Regions from separate parts of the Agaribacterium sp. ZY112 genome, predicted to be linked through region 1. Evidence: predicted binding sites of a transcription regulator. Region 1 holds the regulator's gene; each other region holds the start of a gene.
The links. Region 1 encodes PhoB, which activates phosphate uptake and scavenging genes when phosphate is short. Its sites were predicted from a motif close to TGTCATAAANNTGTAACA; they were not measured.
Positions count from the first base shown of each region.

Region 2: the regulator PhoB is predicted to act here: its motif matches at 4,298-4,315, upstream of ppk1 (polyphosphate kinase 1).
Region 3: the regulator PhoB is predicted to act here: its motif matches at 1,945-1,962, upstream of AB1S55_RS16930 (substrate-binding domain-containing protein).

Region 1 covers NZ_CP166840.1:1,028,979-1,034,995, forward strand. The annotation lists gene AB1S55_RS04510 (pseudouridine synthase) at 1-81, opposite strand, end outside; gene AB1S55_RS04515 (hypothetical protein) at 135-722, opposite strand; gene AB1S55_RS04520 (VOC family protein) at 891-1,247, shown strand; gene phoR (phosphate regulon sensor histidine kinase PhoR) at 1,258-2,571, opposite strand; gene phoB (phosphate regulon transcriptional regulator PhoB) at 2,602-3,309, opposite strand; gene ubiA (4-hydroxybenzoate octaprenyltransferase) at 3,442-4,305, opposite strand; gene AB1S55_RS04540 (HU family DNA-binding protein) at 4,433-4,732, shown strand; gene AB1S55_RS04545 (dicarboxylate/amino acid:cation symporter) at 4,751-6,017, shown strand, end outside.
Region 2 covers NZ_CP166840.1:829,597-835,613, forward strand. The annotation lists gene hemW (radical SAM family heme chaperone HemW) at 1-1,063, shown strand, start outside; gene AB1S55_RS03580 (response regulator) at 1,190-3,520, shown strand; gene AB1S55_RS03585 (TVP38/TMEM64 family protein) at 3,532-4,218, opposite strand; gene ppk1 (polyphosphate kinase 1) at 4,362-6,017, shown strand, end outside.
Region 3 covers NZ_CP166840.1:3,885,509-3,891,525, reverse strand. The annotation lists gene AB1S55_RS16935 (leucine-rich repeat domain-containing protein) at 1-416, opposite strand, end outside; gene AB1S55_RS16930 (substrate-binding domain-containing protein) at 466-1,896, opposite strand; gene AB1S55_RS16925 (class I SAM-dependent methyltransferase) at 2,104-2,886, shown strand; gene AB1S55_RS16920 (hypothetical protein) at 2,897-3,382, opposite strand; gene AB1S55_RS16915 (BLUF domain-containing protein) at 3,659-4,096, shown strand; gene AB1S55_RS16910 (cysteine-rich CWC family protein) at 4,125-4,382, shown strand; gene AB1S55_RS16905 (CopD family protein) at 4,567-5,025, shown strand; gene AB1S55_RS16900 (VOC family protein) at 5,039-5,437, shown strand; gene AB1S55_RS16895 (DUF2175 domain-containing protein) at 5,452-5,688, shown strand; gene AB1S55_RS16890 (hypothetical protein) at 5,817-6,017, shown strand, end outside.

The DNA of each region.
Region 1 (6,017 bases):
AGCCAACGTAGATCGGTCTTGGCCATCGGTAAATTGGCTAAGTACGTCATAGGGTTTATTGAGTAATACGATTAAGGCCATGGTGTTTCGCTACAGTGTGGATCTGTAGTGTACAGGACTCTTATACAGTGGCTCTAGCTATCGCCTCTACTTAGGTGAATGAGCACTAGGGCTAGCGCTAAGCTATAGCTCTGATTCCAGCCAAGTAACTTAATCCGCAAACACTCGTTGAGTTGTTCTTTGTGCTTAAAAAGACTAACTACTTTATTGAGAGGATCTTGTGGCTGTGGGGGAGCTTTGAACATAGCAAGCAATACTCGTTGAAGGTGTGCATCGGTAACAATGGTATCGAGTGCTTCAAGTTGGCTAATATTAAAAAGTAAGTTGCTAAATTGCTTCCCAGTGTGTCGATATACGGCGATACAGTGACCTTCTGTATCAATTAGCTGAGTGTCTCTGAGTTGCCAGCTAGTATGCTCACTGAGTGAATTTATTTCAACCAGCTCTCGCCCAGCTTTGTGATGCTGGACTATGTGCAAACTGTTATGAGAGTCTTCCAAGTCAATAATTTCACTCTCTTGCATCACATTAAGGCGGCGATAGTGTTCAAGCAGGAAGCGCTCCTGCCCTTCTATTAGGCAGCGATAGCTTTGATGCTTATTGAGTTTGCTGTCACTGGTGCTCTGCTCGTTACTTATAACGTGCAGGTTTAACATGGTCATAGGCATTCCATCTGCTTGCTTTAACTTTAGCCAAGAGCTGAAAGCTTGCATAGCTTTGCTAGTTGCAGAGTTTATAGGCCTAATACTGGATGGCGTGTGTAGCTGTTTTTTAGCGCAACCAAGCATATAGTTGAGCGACATAAAAAGTGAATCAATAGGACAGTGATTATGAGTAAGCACCACAAAATCGACTATTTGGAGTTTCCTGCCTGTGATTTAGAGGCGACACAAATATTTTTTGAGCGTTTATTGGCTTGGCAGTTTCAGTCGTACGGCCCTGACTATATAGACTTTAATGATGGCGTCTTAAGTGGTGGCTTCTACCGCTCTGAACTTAGGTCTAGAGCGGAGCAAGGAGCTACGTTGTTAGTGCTCTATTCTGAGGATCTTGAGCAGAGCTATAAGCAGGTGCTTGAGTGCGGGGGGCAGATAAGCCAAGAGATCTTTTCTTTTCCAGGCGGGCGTCGTTTTCACTTTATCGAGCCCAGTGGTAATGAGTTAGCTATGTGGCAGCGCGAAGGCTAAGTTCTACAACTTAGCCTTTAATGTCTTTTTGAATGCGCTCTGCTGGGAAGGCGCAAGTGAAGGTGGAGCCGCTGCCCGGTCGGCTGGTCACACGTAATATGGCATCGTGACGAATTAATACATGCTTAACAATGGCTAGCCCAAGGCCTGTGCCACCGGCAGAGCTCGCGCGGCCACCATCGATACGGTAAAAACGTTCGGTTAGGCGCGGTATATGTTTGGGGTCTATGCCAACACCGTCATCACTAATATGTAAGTCAAACATAGGGCCATGTGTTTGAGTCCAAATGCGGATGTTACGACCCTGTTCTGTATCTCCGGCAGCGTATTTGACGGCGTTAAACACAAGGTTACTAATCGCGCTGCGCAGTTCTTTTTCACTACCGCGAATATAGATAGATTCGGCGACTTCGTTGACAAGAGTGTGACCACACTGGTCGATGGCTCGAGCGTCGTTGATGATAAGTCCGCATAGCTTGTGCAGGTTAACACTGCTGTTCTGGCCTGTGCGGTCATCCGTTTCGAGCTTGGTGAGTGTGATTAGATCATTCACCAAAGAGGTCATACGCATGCCTTGCTCGTGCATCTGCTGCAATGCCTTTTGCAGTGTTGGCTGAATATTGGGCATGTCTATCAAGGTTTCTACATAACCGCGAATGACCGTTAGTGGTGTGCGTAATTCATGGCTTACATTGGCGACAAAGTCGCGGCGCATTTGCTCAAGTTTGGCAACACGTGTGACATCGCGAACGACAATAAGGCATTCACCAGCACCAAAGGGGTGAACTTGGAAGAGCAGTTGTTGTTCTTCGTTTTTGTAGTTTTCTATTTCAAGAGGTTCGCTAAAGTCTTCGGTATCAAAATAGTTCTGGAACAGAGGCTCGCGCATAATATTGGTAACACGCTGACCCAAGTCTATCTTCTGCAGACCGAGCATGGGGCCGGCAGCATCGTTCCACCATTCAATATTGGCGCGTTGATCAACGAGTATTACGGCATCGCTTAAAGCCGAGGTCATTTGCTGAACACGGCTAACGACGGTTTGCAGGCGGCTCTTTTCTTTGTCGTGTCGCTGGGCCATCAATTTGATGTCGTCAGCCATTTCACCCCAAATACCAAAGAAGTTGTTCTTTTTCACTTTGCCAATACGGGCTAAAGCGATCCAATCTTCCAGTTGGCCTAGATTCCGTAAAATCCAGATAAGGTAAGTAGCGAGTGCAAAAATTGCGGCTTCGCGGCCAATATCAAACGATAAGCCAACAAAAACAATCGAGCAGAAATAGACAGCAAACCACCGGATCTCGGTGGCTAAACCCTTGCGCATAAAGAATATCTTATGAGTGTCGTGCTGGCTTTATTCTGTAGCCACACTGACGTTGTTAGAGAAGCGGTAACCCGCGCCGCGCACAGTTTGAATGTAACGGTCGTGATCTTCAAGCGTTAAGGCTTTACGCAGGCGTCGAATATGAACATCGACGGTACGCTCTTCAACATAAACATTGGAACCCCAGACGTGATCGAGTAGTTGGCTACGGCTGTAAACACGCTCTTGATGGGTAAGGAAGAACTCTAATAAACGATACTCGGTAGGCCCAATTTGTACTGCTTTATTGTTAATGGTGACTCGGTGGCTGATTGGGTCTAAGCATAAGCCATCAACATGAATCGGCTCGCTAGGTTTTACGGCCTGAGTGCGGCGCAATACGGCTTTTAAGCGTGCTACCAATTCACGTGGTGAAAAAGGCTTGGTGATGTAGTCGTCGGCACCCACCTCAAGGCCTTGGATTTTGTTATCTTCTTCACCTTTTGCCGTAAGCATGATGATAGGAACTTGCTGGGTGAGGTCATCTCGTTTGAGGCGACGGGCAAGTTCGATACCACTGGTGCCGGGCATCATCCAATCAAGTAGAACAAGGTCGGGTTGAGCATCAACAATGATGGCATGTGCTTGTTTGGCGTCTTCTGCCTCAATAACATGGTATTCGGCCATTTCGAGGGCTACGCGTAGCATGTCCCGAATAGGGGCTTCGTCATCAACGATCAAAATGGTTTTTTGGTTCATCATTTGCGCTACAACTCTACTTGTCTTTGGCTCTATTTCCGTGTGACAGATTTAATAAAGATTTGGTTACGCTTTTATGACAAGTTTAGGGTTGTTTGCAATTTAAGTGTAATAAATCCGCAATTAAGCCATTTAAAGTGCCAAATCTAAGGCAATACCAAAAAATATCGCCATACCAACATAGTGATTGTTTAAGAAGGCTTTAAAGCAGGCTTTAGCTTCTCTATCTCGTATTAACCACTGCTGGTAGATAAAAAGCCCTGTTGCAACAACTAAACTGAGCTTGTAATAAATACCCAACTCAAAACGTTGGCCAACTAAAATAAGTGCAAAAATCATTAAGGCTTGCAGGGTCATGGTTATGACTTTATCAGCCTCACCAAACAAGATGGCGGTACTTTTAACCCCTATCCTTAAGTCATCTTTACGATCAACCATGGCATAAAATGTGTCATAAGCAACGGTCCACAGAATCACGGCTGTAAAAAGTAGCCAACTGGGCAGGTTGAGCGAGCCAGTTTCAGCACTAAAGGCCATGGGCACGGCCCAAGCAAAAGCGGCTCCAAGCACGACTTGTGGCATATGCGTGTGGCGCTTCATAAAGGGGTAGAGCGAAGCCAGAGCGACAGCCCCGAAACTTAATAGAATAGTCAGTTGATTCGTAAATAACACAAGTATAAAAGCTAGGCTGCATAGTATTGCAAAAAGACTCAGCGCCTCTTTACTGCTTAGCGTACCTTTAACTAGCGGGCGTTGTTGGGTGCGTTTGACGTGTCCATCCACTTTGCGGTCTGCAAAGTCGTTAATTGCGCAACCTGCTGAACGCATTAGCAGCACACCGGCAATAAATATAAACAAGTTAGGCCAGCTAGGTAGGCCGTCGGCAGCGAGCCAAAGTGCCCATAACGTCGGCCATAGAACTAAGTAAATACCAATGGGTTTGTCGAGACGGGTGAGGGCAATATAGGCGCGTATTTTTTTCTTATTGAGAGTCATAGTTCAAATCAGTGCTTGCTTACGGCGAGCATAGCGCAGGAGTCTATAGTGAAGAAAGGCCGATTTTACGCTCATGCGAGGCTGTGCTCTAATGTTGGCTCTATTACGGCATTTCAAGGAAGCATCTATGTTGCAGAAGACGTCGCAGAAAGCCTTGCTTCATTCAATTGTGGCAAGTGCGTCTTTGAAACCTGCTGAGGCGGAGCTGGTACTTGATTGTTTAGTTGAACAGCTGAGCTTAGCGCTAGCCAAAGGGCAACGTATTAGTTTACCCAGGCTGGGTACTTTTGAGGCTTATTTGCGTGCTGAGCGACAGGGGCGTCATCCTCAAACGGGAGAGGCTCTGACTATTGCTGCTTCTAAGCAGGTGCGCTTTCGTCCGGCCCAAGCCTTAAAAGATGCACTTAATCCCCCACATAATAAGTAGATTTAATAAGGAAAACAGGTGTTGAGACTTCCTCTTTATCAACAAATTCTGGTGGCGATGGCGTTGCCTATCGTCTTGAAATTACTGTCGGGTCTACTGGGTTTTAGTTTTGATAAAACGACGGTTTTTTTAGGCTTAAACATCTACGAAAGCTTTGCCTTTTTAGGTGATATGTTTCTAAATGGCTTAAAAATGGTGGTTGTACCCTTAGTGCTTGCTTCCATGATCTGTGCGGTAAGCGGCATCGCTGGGCGGCGAGATTTGGGGCGAATTGGCGGCAAGACCTTAGCGTTTTATCTGCTATCGAGCTTTGCGGCTATTATGGTGGGCCTGTTTTTTGTAAACCTATTGGCTCCAGGCATTATTGATGGCGAGCCTGCCCGTGACTTACTGGCGCTTAGTGATGACAGTGCTGTGCAGGCGAAATTGGCCATGGTTGAAGGCAGGGGCAGTTCAGACTTAGCTGCTATTTTCTTGCGTATGTTGCCGCCGAATATTATTGGCGCTGCAGCGGCAGGTCAGATGTTGGGGTTGATTACCTTTGGTGTGCTCTTTGGCTATTTTATGATGCAAGTTGCCAAAGAAAAGCGCAGTGTGCTCGAGAATTTTTGGCAAGGCGTCTTCGAAACCATGATGCTGATCACTATGTTTATTATGAAGTTCGCGCCTTTAGGGGTCTTGGGGCTTATAGGTAAAGTGGTGATGGCCACCGGTTTTGCTGGTATTAAGCCGATGCTGTTGTTTATGTTGACGGTTTTTGCAGCATTGCTTGCCCATACTTTTATAACTATGCCACTGGTTTTAAAGTATGTAGCGAAAGTTAACCCTTGGCGCCACTATCAAGCGATGGCCCCTGCCCTACTAACGGCTTTTTCTACCGCCTCGTCGTCTGGCACTTTGCCTCTAACCATGAAGTGCGTAGAGCAAAATGCCAAAGTCAGTAATAAGACTGCAGGTTTTGTCTTGCCACTCGGGGCGACCATCAATATGGATGGCACCGCTTTATATGAATGTGTCGCTGCCATGTTTATTGCTCAGGCCTATGGTCTGGAATTAAGTTTTGTGACCCAGTTCACCATCGTCTTTGTGGCCTTGTTAACTTCCATTGGCGTTGCCGGTATCCCAGCCGCCAGCTTGGTTGCGATCACTATTATCTTAGCGGCGATTGGCTTACCTGCTGAAGGTATAGGCTTGTTGCTGCTGACCGATCGCATCCTAGATATGATGCGAACCGCTGTGAATGTTTGGAGTGATTCGTGTTGTGCAGTGGTTGTGGCGAAATCCG
Region 2 (6,017 bases), 200 kb from region 1:
TCATCAACAACGTGGAGAGCTACCCGCAACGGCCTATGTCGATGCCCTACTCGAAGATCTGCAACACGATCTTAGCTATGTACAAGGCCGCAGCATCAAAAGCGTCTTTTTTGGCGGTGGCACACCTAGCTTAATGCCCGCTGAAGAACTCAAACGACTCTTAAGTAAAATCCAAGAACAACTTATTTTTGAAGACGACTGTGAAATAACACTTGAAGCCAACCCTGGCACCGCCGAATACAGCAATTTTGACTTGTTGTTACAAGCAGGCATCAACCGCTTAAGCTTTGGTGCCCAAAGTTTTAATGACCTGCAACTACAGAAACTCGGCCGTATCCACAATTCAGATGAAATCACCTTTGCTGTAAACAAAGCTCAGGCGGCCGGTTTTAACAATATAAACATCGACTTAATGCATAGCCTACCTGGGCAAACTGTTAATGAAGCCCTAGCCGATATAGAAGCGGCCATCGCCCTCAAGCCTCAACACCTAAGCTGGTATCAACTCACCATTGAGCCCAATACCGCTTTTTACAGCCAGCCCCCTGTTCTACCTAACGATGAGCAAAGTGCCGCTATCTATGAGGCAGGCATAGAACTATTAGAAAACAAGGCCTACAAGCAATACGAAGTAAGTGCCTACACTCAGCCAAGTAAAGAGTCCAAGCACAACCTCAACTACTGGCGCTTTGGTGATTACCTAGCAATTGGCGCTGGAGCTCACGGCAAAATAAGTCAAAAAGATGGCCAGATACTGCGCTTTCAGAAAACCCGCCAACCTCAAGCCTACTTAGACAGCCAAGGTAGCCGAAGCTCAAAAGTAGCACCTATTACTCAGACTGAGCTAGCACTTGAGTTTATGATGAACGCCCTGCGTTTAAAGCAAGGCGTAGAAGCTCAGCTTTTTACCGAACGCACCGGTTTGCCATGGACAGAGATAGAAAAACAGGTGCAACACTTAAAAAAAATCGGCCTATTAGAAAACAAAGTCAATCAACTGCAATGTAGTGACACAGGACAACGATGGCTTAACGACATTCTGAGCCACTTCATGGTAGCCTGAGCTGCTACACTGAAAGCGATACACCCCAAGGATCCGCGGCATCTAAAACTCTGTCAGTATCTAAACAGACAGCTTAATATGGCTAGACAGCCCGTCGCATAAATAGAGTAGAGATTACGGCGCTATATGAGCCAACTGTTAGGGAAATTCAAAAATCAGACTTTAGCTCAGAAGCTTCTGGTTCTTGCGCTCGTGCTTGGCTCAATCGTAGCCATTGCAGGTATATCCTTACAAACCGCACTCTATCGCTATGAACTCAACTACGAACTGCAATCCCAACTTGAGCAGGCCGTACATCTTAGCAGCTCTCCCCTTGTTCACCATCTTGATAAGGGCGACATTAAAAGCGTGCAATCGAGCATTAACGAACTCGCTCAATTAAGTACCCTTAGCAAAGTCAGCCTGCACACCTTTGAAGGCTGGGGCGAAGCTAGTTACACAGCTCACAACGAACAATACTCCGACTTTGTAGATAAAGGTAAAGAGCACCGTTTTCGTATTGTCAGTGGCGACAATGCTGCTGAACTGGTTATGCGCGCCCACCTCGACCCATTTTGGTCGCATGCCAGCTATATCATCATGCTCAGTGTCGGCATCAATATCTTAATTATTTCGCTTATCGCTCTAGGCATGCTGTTAAGTGTGCGCAAACTGCTGTTTGTTCATCTTAATAAAATTGCCGACTACGCCCGCCACTTAAACGTCGACAACCTCAGCGAAGAGCTCAAACTCGACCGCCCCAATAAAGAAAAACGAGAAGATGAACTCGACCATGTTGTTGATGCCTTTGAGCAAATGCGCCATCAACTGGCTCAAGATTTAGACCAGCGCCGCGCAATGGAACTGGCCCTTATCGCCGAAAAAGAAGAAAAGCTAGAAACCCGCAAACTGATCGAAAGCGCCACCGCAAGTGACCGTGCTAAATCTCAATTTATCGCCACCATGAGCCACGAAATTCGTACCCCCATGAACGGTGTCATGGGCATGGTGGAGATGTTAAGGGGCACCAAGCTAGACGAAGAACAACAACATTATGTTGAAGTGGTCAGCCGCAGCGGCGAAGCGCTCATGACCATCATCAACGACATTCTTGATTATTCCAAAATCGAAGCAGGCAAGCTAAGCCTTGAGCATATCGAATTCGACTTATTTGAACTGATCAACGACTGTATCCAGCTCTTCTCTGGCACAGCTCAAGGTCGCAACCTGGCCTTAATGGCAAACATTGCTCCCGACACGCCTCGTCGCGCCATTGGGGACCCAACTCGACTTCGCCAAGTACTGGTTAATTTGATAGGGAATGCCTTCAAGTTCACCGAAAGTGGCAGTGTTTTTATAGAAGTATCGCCTCTTACGGGCTCTGAAAACGGCAAGCAACTGCTGCACTTTTCGGTTAATGACAGCGGCATAGGTATAGACCTAGCCGTACAAGAAAGTATTTTTGATGCTTTCAACCAAGCTGATAGCAGCACAACCCGCCGCTTTGGTGGCACCGGCTTAGGCCTTGCCATTTGCCAGCAGTTGGTCGAGCTAATGGGTGGCCATATTGGCCTGCACAGTGAGCCCGACCAAGGCTCTACCTTTTGGTTTACCACCCACTGTGAGCCTGTTGAAGTAGAGAGTGATGAAGCGCCAAGCTGCAGCTTGGCTCTGTCTAACAAACGCCTTTTATACGTCCACCCAACCGACTTTATGGACGAAGCGCTGCGCCAACATGCTGCCCAACACAACTTACGTGTACTTATTTATCGCGATGTGGATACAGCCTTAAGCGAACTGCGCAATCCAAATAGCCAGATCGACTTTATCTTGATGTCACAAAATCTGGAAGACTGTAACGGCCTGCAGATCGCACAAAAAATACGTGAACTCGACGCTTATTTTGAAACCCCCATCATTATGCTCACTAACGAGCAAACCTCATCGTTTTCACTTGATGAGTTAATGCCAATATCCTCTCTATTGCGCAGACCACTACTGGTTTCACGCATTATTGAAGTGTGCTTGGCAGAGTCCAGTGGCATTAGCTTGAATCAGTTAATGCCGACCTCGATGCAAAATGAGCCAAAGAAAGTCGAGCTCAATGTACTCGTGGCCGAAGACAACATTGTTAATCGCATGGTCATTGAGGGTTTATTGGAAAAGCTCGATATCAAACCTGATTTCAGCGAAGACGGCGTTAAAGTTGTAGAGCGTTATTGCAGCCTAGAGAAAAAATACGATCTTATCTTTATGGACTGTGAAATGCCGCAGATGGATGGTTTTGAAGCGACCTTAAAAATTCGCCAATGGGAAAGCGACAGAGGCAGCCCCCACATTCCTATCATTGCATTAACCGCCCATGTAGAAGCAGAGCACCGCCAACGCGTACACGATGTGGGTATGAACTACTACGTCGCCAAACCAGTCACACTAGACAAGATCTCAGAAGCCTTAAACACCGTAGGACTCTCTTAAGCCCCTGTTAATTAAGGTGCGCTAACGCGAGATCGAAAAAGCTCAAGCAGCTTTTTAAGTAGTAACGGTAATACTAACAAAGCCGCAAAAGCGAAAATCAAAGACGGAGTGAATACCGACGCCAAACTGGCCTCTTTTATACTGCCCACCGTTGCCCCCAGATTCACATACACAGCAATGACCGGCAACATGCCAATTTGGCTAACAACATAAAACTGCCACGCAGGCATGCGGCTTAAACCAAAAACAGGGTTAATCACAAAAAAAGGCACCAGAGGAATTAAGCGCAAGGTAAATAAATAATAGGCGCCATCTTTTTCAATACGCTCATCCATGTTTTTCATAAAGCGATGAAAGCGTTTTTCTACCCACGCCTGCAATAAAAATCGAGCGAGTAACATGCTGCAAAGGGCACCAATACTGGCCGCAAAACTAACCACCAAAGTACCTATATTTAAACCAAACAAAACCCCACCACTAATGGTTAAGGCTCCCATGCCAGGCATATTAAAAGTAGCCACCACAATAAACAGCACAACAAACAAAACCAGTGCTGCGTAAAAGTTTTGCTCCACCAAAGACTGTAAAGCTGGCAAGGAAAAGTTGGCACCAAACTGGCTAAACAAGAAAAAAACCAAGACTGCGGCCAAGATAAGTAGTAAAACAGAAGCCAGTGTTTGTAAATTTAAGTATTTCATTTGTGCAGCATGCCCAGCTTTAGCGCAGCTTTCAAACAACACAGACGAAAAAGCAAATAAAAGTGTTAAAGCGCTAGGCTGTCATACAGTAGTCACAAAAACGTCATAAACTAAAAAGATACCCTGCTGTAATTGAGGTAATAATGAGCCCCATTGATCCAAGCGAAGGCCCCGGCCTCGATAATGCCGACTACTACTTAAACCGTGAACTCAGCCATCTGGGCTTCAACCAACGAGTACTAGCTCAAGCTGTAGACCCATCTCACCCGCTACTAGAACGACTTAAGTTTTTACTTATCTTTAGCTCTAACCTCGATGAATTTTTTGAAATTCGTGTTGCCGGTTTATTACAAAGCATTACCTTTGAACGCGAAGCCAAAGGTTTAGACGGGGCCCACCCCAAAGAAACCCTGCGCGAAATAAGCCGAATATGCCATGACACTGTTGAAGAACAATATCGAATTTTAAACGACGTGCTCACCCCAGAGCTTGAAGCCGAAGGCATTTGTTTTTTACGTCGAGATCAGTGGAACAAAGAACAGTCAGAATGGGTGAGCGATTTTGTCGCACGCGAAGTATTGCCGATTATCAGCCCTATCGGCTTAGACCCTGCGCACCCGTTTCCGCGCTTAGTGAATAAAAGCATGAACTTTATTGTCGAACTCGACGGCAATGACGCTTTTGGTCGTGATCTTAATTACGCGATTATTCCTGCGCCTCGCTCCTTACCGCGTATTATTCAATTGCCCCCCGAACTTAGTGACGGCCAATATAAGTTTATTTTCTTATCTTCGATGATCCACGAACACGCTGATAAGCTATTTAGTGGTATGGATGTCTTAGGCTGTTATCAGTTCCGCGTCACCCGCAACGCCGACCTCGATGTAGATATGGAAGGCATAGCCGACCTCGCTCGCGCCTTACGCGGTGAATTGCACTCACGCCGCTTTGGTCGCGCCGTGCGTTTAGAAGTCGCGGATAATTGCCCAGAAGAACTTGTTGACTACCTACTAAAAGAAACCGGCTTAAGTGAAGACGAACTCTACAAAGTACACGGCCCTGTCAATTTAAAACGCTTGTTTGCCGTGCCGGGCTTAGTCAATAGACCCGACCTGCTCTACCCTCCATTTACCCCCAAAATGCCCAAAGGCCTGAGCCGTAAAGACAACATCTTTGATGCCCTTATCAAAAAAGATTATTTGCTCTTACACCCCTATGAGAGCTTTACCCCAGTGGTTGAGTTCTTGCGCCAAGCCGCCAAAGACCCCAACGTAATCGCCATTAAACAAACGCTTTATCGCAGTGGTGACAAAAGCGCGATTGTGGGAGCCTTGGTTGATGCAGCCCGGGCAGGTAAAGAAGTCACAGCAGTAGTAGAGTTACGCGCACGCTTTGATGAAGAAGAGAATTTAGAACTAGCCTCACGCCTGCAAGAAGCCGGTGCCGTAGTTGTGTATGGCGTTGTGGGTTATAAAACCCACGCCAAGATGATGCTTATCGTGCGCCGGGAAGGGAACAATATTCAGCGTTATGTTCACTTAGGCACAGGTAATTACCACAGCGGCAATGCGCGACTTTATACCGATTACAGTTTATTAAGCGCCGACAATGAGATGGGTGATGACGTTCACCGCATGTTCCAGCTACTTACCTCTATGGGCAAAAACGAAAAACTCAACAAAGTACTGCACGCACCATTCACCCTGCGTCGCCAGCTACTAAAAATGATCGATGGCGAAATAAAAGCCCAGCAAGAAGGTAAGCAAGGCCGCATCATCCTTAAATGTAACGGCCTCACT
Region 3 (6,017 bases), 1.4 Mb from region 1:
TACAGCTGCTCTATTTGCGTAAGCGTGCTTACGGTCTCACAGGCCAGCTCGCTATTGCCTCTTAGGTCAACAAAGCGCAACTTGCTTAGCTCTGATAACGGGCTGGCATCGCTAATGTGGTTATTCGCTAAACCAAGTTTCTCAATGTTGGTAAATACAGATAAGGCTTGAATGTGTTGAATCTTTCCTGAAGGGCAGAACAGGCTGTCTAGCTCTTCGGCTTTGCGAACCTCAAACTCCTTAATGCTGTCTTTTAAACAAGTGCTGAGTGCGGCATCACGTTTATCAAAGTCATTAAATAGTGGGGCAGGGCTGTAGACGACATTGTCATTTACAGACCATTCATAGTTTGAGCAAGCGCTTAAGATGAAGGCTGCGGCTAAGTATTTAATGTGGTGAAAAGGGGCGTGAGGCATGGTTTAAGCTCGCTTAGAAGTGGGTGTATTCTAAACGAGCTTGGCTTTATCAGAAATAGGCGATACGAGAATCGCTGAGTTCGATATGGTTTGTGTTTTTCTTAAGTTCAGCGGCTGCTTCTAGGTTTGACTTATCGAGTAACCATACTTCAACACGTTGATTCTTGGTTCGGCCTTGTGCCTCTTGAGAGGCTACCGGTTTCACCGCCCCAAAGCCTGCTACTGCCAGTGAGCTAACCCCTTTTTTATGCAGTGCACTTTTAATGGTATTCGCTCGTAACTTTGACAGTAAGACTGCGCGCTCTTGAGTTTGTTTCATATCACCAAAGCCGACTAACTGGATACTTTTATCTTTATTTTCAGGTTTTTGTATAAACTCAACAAGACGCTGGATATCACGCTTGGCTCGGTTATCCAGTTTGGCGCTGCCAGAGTCAAAGCGGAAGTTAATGGATAGGCGATCACCTAGTTCGGCCAAGTCTCGATATACTTGGGGCCCCTGTTGTTCTTTATCCATACTAATGAGCGGGTTCAGGCTAACAAAACCTATGTCATCAACACGTAACTGACTGTTTTGTTGTTGGGTAAATTCAATAAAATCACGAGCCCGGGGGTTAAGTGGCTTCTCAGGGAAATAGAGATAAAGGCGTCGTGATAAAGGGTAGTCTTCGGTAGCGACTTGTAGGTGCGCAGGGGTGAGAGCTGCGCTACCAGAGTCTGATACAGCAAGAGCTTTGGCATTACGAACGGAAGCTAAGCCAACAAAACCAATACCACCAGTATCCATGGCAACTAAATCACTCAGTTCGTCATTGCTTTCAAAACGGCGAGCCTCACTTGATAGTTTTAAGCCTGTTTTTTTAAGTACTAGGCTCTTAAATGTATCCCAAGTACCTGAATTCTTGTCTCGGGCGTAGAGGCTGACCTCTTGATTAGGGCCACCTAGTTGTGCCCAGTTTGTAATGTTTCCTGAGAACAGTTCAGCAATTTGTTTGATGGATAGTGTATTTACATTATTGCTTGGATGGATAATCACAGCGAGCCCATCAATGGCTACAACATTTTCAGAAGAAAAACTGCGCATGTCGCCTACGTTTTCAAGTGCTTTGACTTCCTTATCTTTGATTTGTCGTGACGACATGGCGATATCGGCTTGTTGGCTCATTAAACTCTTAAAGCCAGTACTTGAGCCATGAGCGGCAATATGAATAGCGTAATTTTGCCCCTTAAAGTTGCCCTCTACGGCGTATTCGTTTTTTGTATCGAGCTCACGTTGTTGGATGTTATCCATACCCAGTGCAGCTAGATAATCTTTGGCCCAGCTTGGTACTAAGCGTGCTCCAACAGTATTAGATCCGTGTATACGAATCAGCACATTACTTTCGTAATCTTCTATGGGCATGGTTTCAGAGGCGTTAACAACTGTAATAAAACAAAGGTAAACTAGGGTAGGGCTAAGGTATCGTGACAACTTAAACATCGATCTCAATCTGGTGCGTTTTGGTTGCCAGCCAAGCTAATTATTAAATGTTACAAAAATGTTACAGGTTGTGCTTTTAATCGCTGGCTGATTTATTTTTGAGCGTAATGCATGGTTGTTGCCAGTTTATAAGTATTAATGTCTTTTTGTTGAGCTTATGACTTTTCTAAATGCTTGTAATTAATATGAAGTGGTGTCGTTTTTTAAATGAGTGAGAATGCGGTTTTTTTATACAGTCAAAACCCAGAGCAGCAGTTAGAGCTTGAGCAACTTGCGTTAAAACTTGAACTGAATGTTTTAAATGAAGAACCAAGTGATCAGACCGTATTAGAGTTGAATGAGACTGAATTGAGCCTGACTTGGCTTGAGGGGAAAAAACGTCTTAATTTAATGTTGGATTTTGTTGGCGGAGCGGCGGCTCATCGACGTTTATATGGTGGTGGTAAAAGTCAGGCCATTGCTAAGGCCTGTGGGATTAGTGCGGCTTATAAACCCTCGATCTTAGATGCAACCGCAGGCCAAGGCGGTGATGCTTTTGTCTTGGCAAGCTTGGGTGCACAAGTACTTATGTTGGAGCGGACAGCGGTTGCTTACGCTTTACTTGAAAATGCCTTAGAGCGAGCTGCCGCTGCCGGTGATGAGGAGCTGGCGCCTGTGATTGAACGTATGAGCTTGTTAAGAGAAAGTGCCTTGGATTATTTACCTAAGGCCGAGGCTGTGGATATTGTCTATCTTGACCCAATGTTTCCCGAGCGTAAAAAGTCAGCTCAGGTTAAAAAGAATATGCGTGTATTTCACTCAGTGATTGGTGCAGACAGCGATGCTGATGATTTATTGGTACCGGCATTGGCCGTCGCTCGATACCGAGTGGTGGTAAAGCGCCCGAAGGGAGCTCCTTTTTTAGCAGACACTAAGCCGACTTACCAGTTAGACGGGAAATCGACTCGTTATGATATTTATGTCAATAAAGCACTGCCGAGTAACAAATAGGCTCTGATAGTTAATTCACTGCCTTGAGTGGGGCATGGCTATCGATTGCGTAACGAGCTACCTTTTCTTGTTGCTCTGTATCGACATCAACAACGAGTAGATGCTGACCTCGGGCTAAGGCATCTTTGTAGTCATCGAGCTTGTGATTAAGTCTTGTTACCCCTAATAAACTGCCTTCCCAAGTGCAAAAGCCCATAATGCCTAGTGCAAGAAAGCTGATGACTAGCCAGCTTATTGGGTTGCTGATGGTAAATAGAAAGCCTGATAACAGAATTAATGAGGCAAGCCCCGCGCCAAGGGCCGCTCCTCGTGCACCATAGTAGAGGATGTCGCGCCTAGCCCATTCAGAGAAAGGCGGTAGGTCGTGCTCACTTAATGCGTGCTGATCATTGCTAAGTATATGAATGTTGTTGCGGGGTATGCCGTTATTTTCTAAGTCGTGTTCAGCGGCATCGAGTTCGTTAATATCATCCGTGAGGTATTTTAGTTGTGACATACACCACCTCGTGACTTATTTTTTGGAAGGCTTTTTAGCTTTCGTTTTTTTACTTCATTTTGTATCGGTTCTAGACTCTTTATTTATACCTTGAGTTTAGCTAGTTGCTACGCGCTTACTGCTTTTAGTATTAGAGTATTTGTTTCTAACACCAAGGTGCCTGAGAAGAAAAAACTAAAACGGGCTTTACTTCGTATACTTAGCTTATTAACGGCGTGTATGCCTGTTGGCTCTTATTGTGTTAGTTGGCGCTAAAAACTATCTGGGAGAGTTGTTATGTATCGTTTGATCTATAAGAGTAAAAGCCAAAAGCCTATCGATTGGGCTTGTGTCGAAGATATTATGCACTCGAGTGAAAAGCACAACCAAATAAATGAGATTACGGGGGTGCTATTAGCTTCTGAAACTCATTTTTTACAAGTGATAGAGGGGCACTACGAGCACGTCAACCAAACCTATTGTCGTATTATTAATGATAATAGGCATGGGGGTTTTCAGTTAATTGCTTTTCATCCGGTCGATGCGCGCTTGTTTGAATCATGGTCTATGAAAGGGATTGGTGTATTTAACTTCAACCAACAGACCGCTTTGGCGCTTAGTCAAAAATACGGTGAAGAAGAAGGCGGCTTGCGCTTTCCTCTAGAGGAGTGGCAAGCTCTAGCTTTGATTCAAGATGTGCACATATATCTTAAAGCTCCCGACTGGAAGCAATAAGTCTGTTGTGCCCCCCATTGAGACCCCTATGGTAAAGCTTGTTGATAGCCCAACTGATCAGGTTAAGTTTTATAAACCCAGTGAGCAGCCTCTAGTCTATGCTGCGTGTTGCCCATTATGTGGCAAGGCTAATGACTGTATGCATGTAAAGCAGAAGGCCTCTTCATGCTGGTGCAGCGAGCCTAATTTTACTTTTCCTGAGGCCTTACTTAAAACTCTTCCCGATGACGCTAAAAGTAAAGTCTGTATCTGCCGTAACTGTGTTGAAGCATTTATACAGACATAAGCTTGTTGATGATATGAGCAAGCTTGTAGTGCTAAATAAGATTGATACTTATTCTCTTGATTGAGCGCAAGCTTGTGATTGGGCAAGTAGGTGATGCTGTGCCTTCATCTTGGCTTCTAAACAGCTGTTTACCAGCGCTATTGCGAGCCTTGTGTTTATTTTTTTCTTGTACAGGGTTCTATCTATGTATGGTGTGTTGCTGCTACTGCATCTTATTGCAGCGTGTATTTGGACGGGCGGCCATATCGTCTTGTCTGTTGTTGTTTTACCGGCTGTATTAAAAAATCGCTCGGCTAAGCAGTTGCTTGATTTTGAGTCTGTTTATGAAAAAATCGGCATGCCTGCTTTGGTGGTCCAGGTCATAACGGGCTTGTTGCTAGCCCACCGTATGTTGCCCGATGTCAGTATGTGGTTTGATATGTCTATTCCTGTCGCTCACGGCATTGCCGCAAAGCTCAGTTTATTGTGCTTAACCTTATTATTTGCGGTTGATGCGCGCTTTCGTGTTATTCCAAAGTTGTCACAAGAAGGTGTCGAGCATCGTTACTTGGTTGATATGGCCTGGCATATTGTGCCGGTGACGATATTCTCAGTATTATTTGTTGTAGCTGGCGTCTCGTTTAGAGCCGGTTGGCTTTTATAAGAGGTGGCTTAACGTGCTTAACTCCATTCATCACGCTGCGATTATTTGCTCGGATTATCAGCGCTCCAAACACTTTTACAGTGTGGTGCTTGGCTTAAAAGTGATCGCTGAAAACTACCGTGAGCAGCGAGAGTCCTATAAATTAGACTTGGCTTTGCCTGATGGCGGTCAAATTGAGCTCTTCTCTTTTCCTAATCGGCCAGCAAGGCCGAGCTATCCAGAGGCTCAAGGGCTTAGGCATCTTGCCTTTTCTGTGACTGATATCGATCAGGCAAAGGCGCATTTACAAGCACAGGGCATTGAGCTTGAAGCGATTCGTATCGATGAATACACCGGCAAACGTTACACTTTTTTTAGCGATCCGGATGGCCTTCCGCTAGAGTTATATGAACAAGCCCGTGGGAATAGCTAAAGGTTCTGACTTCTATGAAATGCCTCTATTGTAATGCGCCTGTATTTGGTCGAGACGGGATTACGATTGCAGGTAAGGGGCCTGCTCATCAGAAGTGTTATCAGGCGGATCAAGCACTTAAGCGTACGTTTCAGCACTTAAAAATTTCTGAGTTGAACGATCAAGAGTTAGTAGAGCTAAAAGATCTTATTCTTGCTGAAGAGAATGATAGAAAACGCAGTGACGATGATGACGGTATTGAACTTTTTTAGCGATTATTGACCGTATTTAACATTCCCCCCGCACTATTCGCCTTCACTGAGGTCTATGCTTTGACAAGTCAAGAAGGCTTGTTATGGCTGCTTTGGGCTGTGTTTTAAATGATCGTTTTGGGGAATGAATGTCAGACTTGCTTTTGTCGGCGCTATTAATTGCGCTACTTGGTTTAGGCGCGTGCGCTCAACATACTCGTACAGGGCAGATGGTGTCTGCATCAACAGAGCTATCTAGCTTACAGTTTCCAGATGAATTACAGGGTAATATAGAAGTTCGTTATGTCTCCGGTGCTCAAGAGGATAATCCTCTATGGCATTCAGAAGTG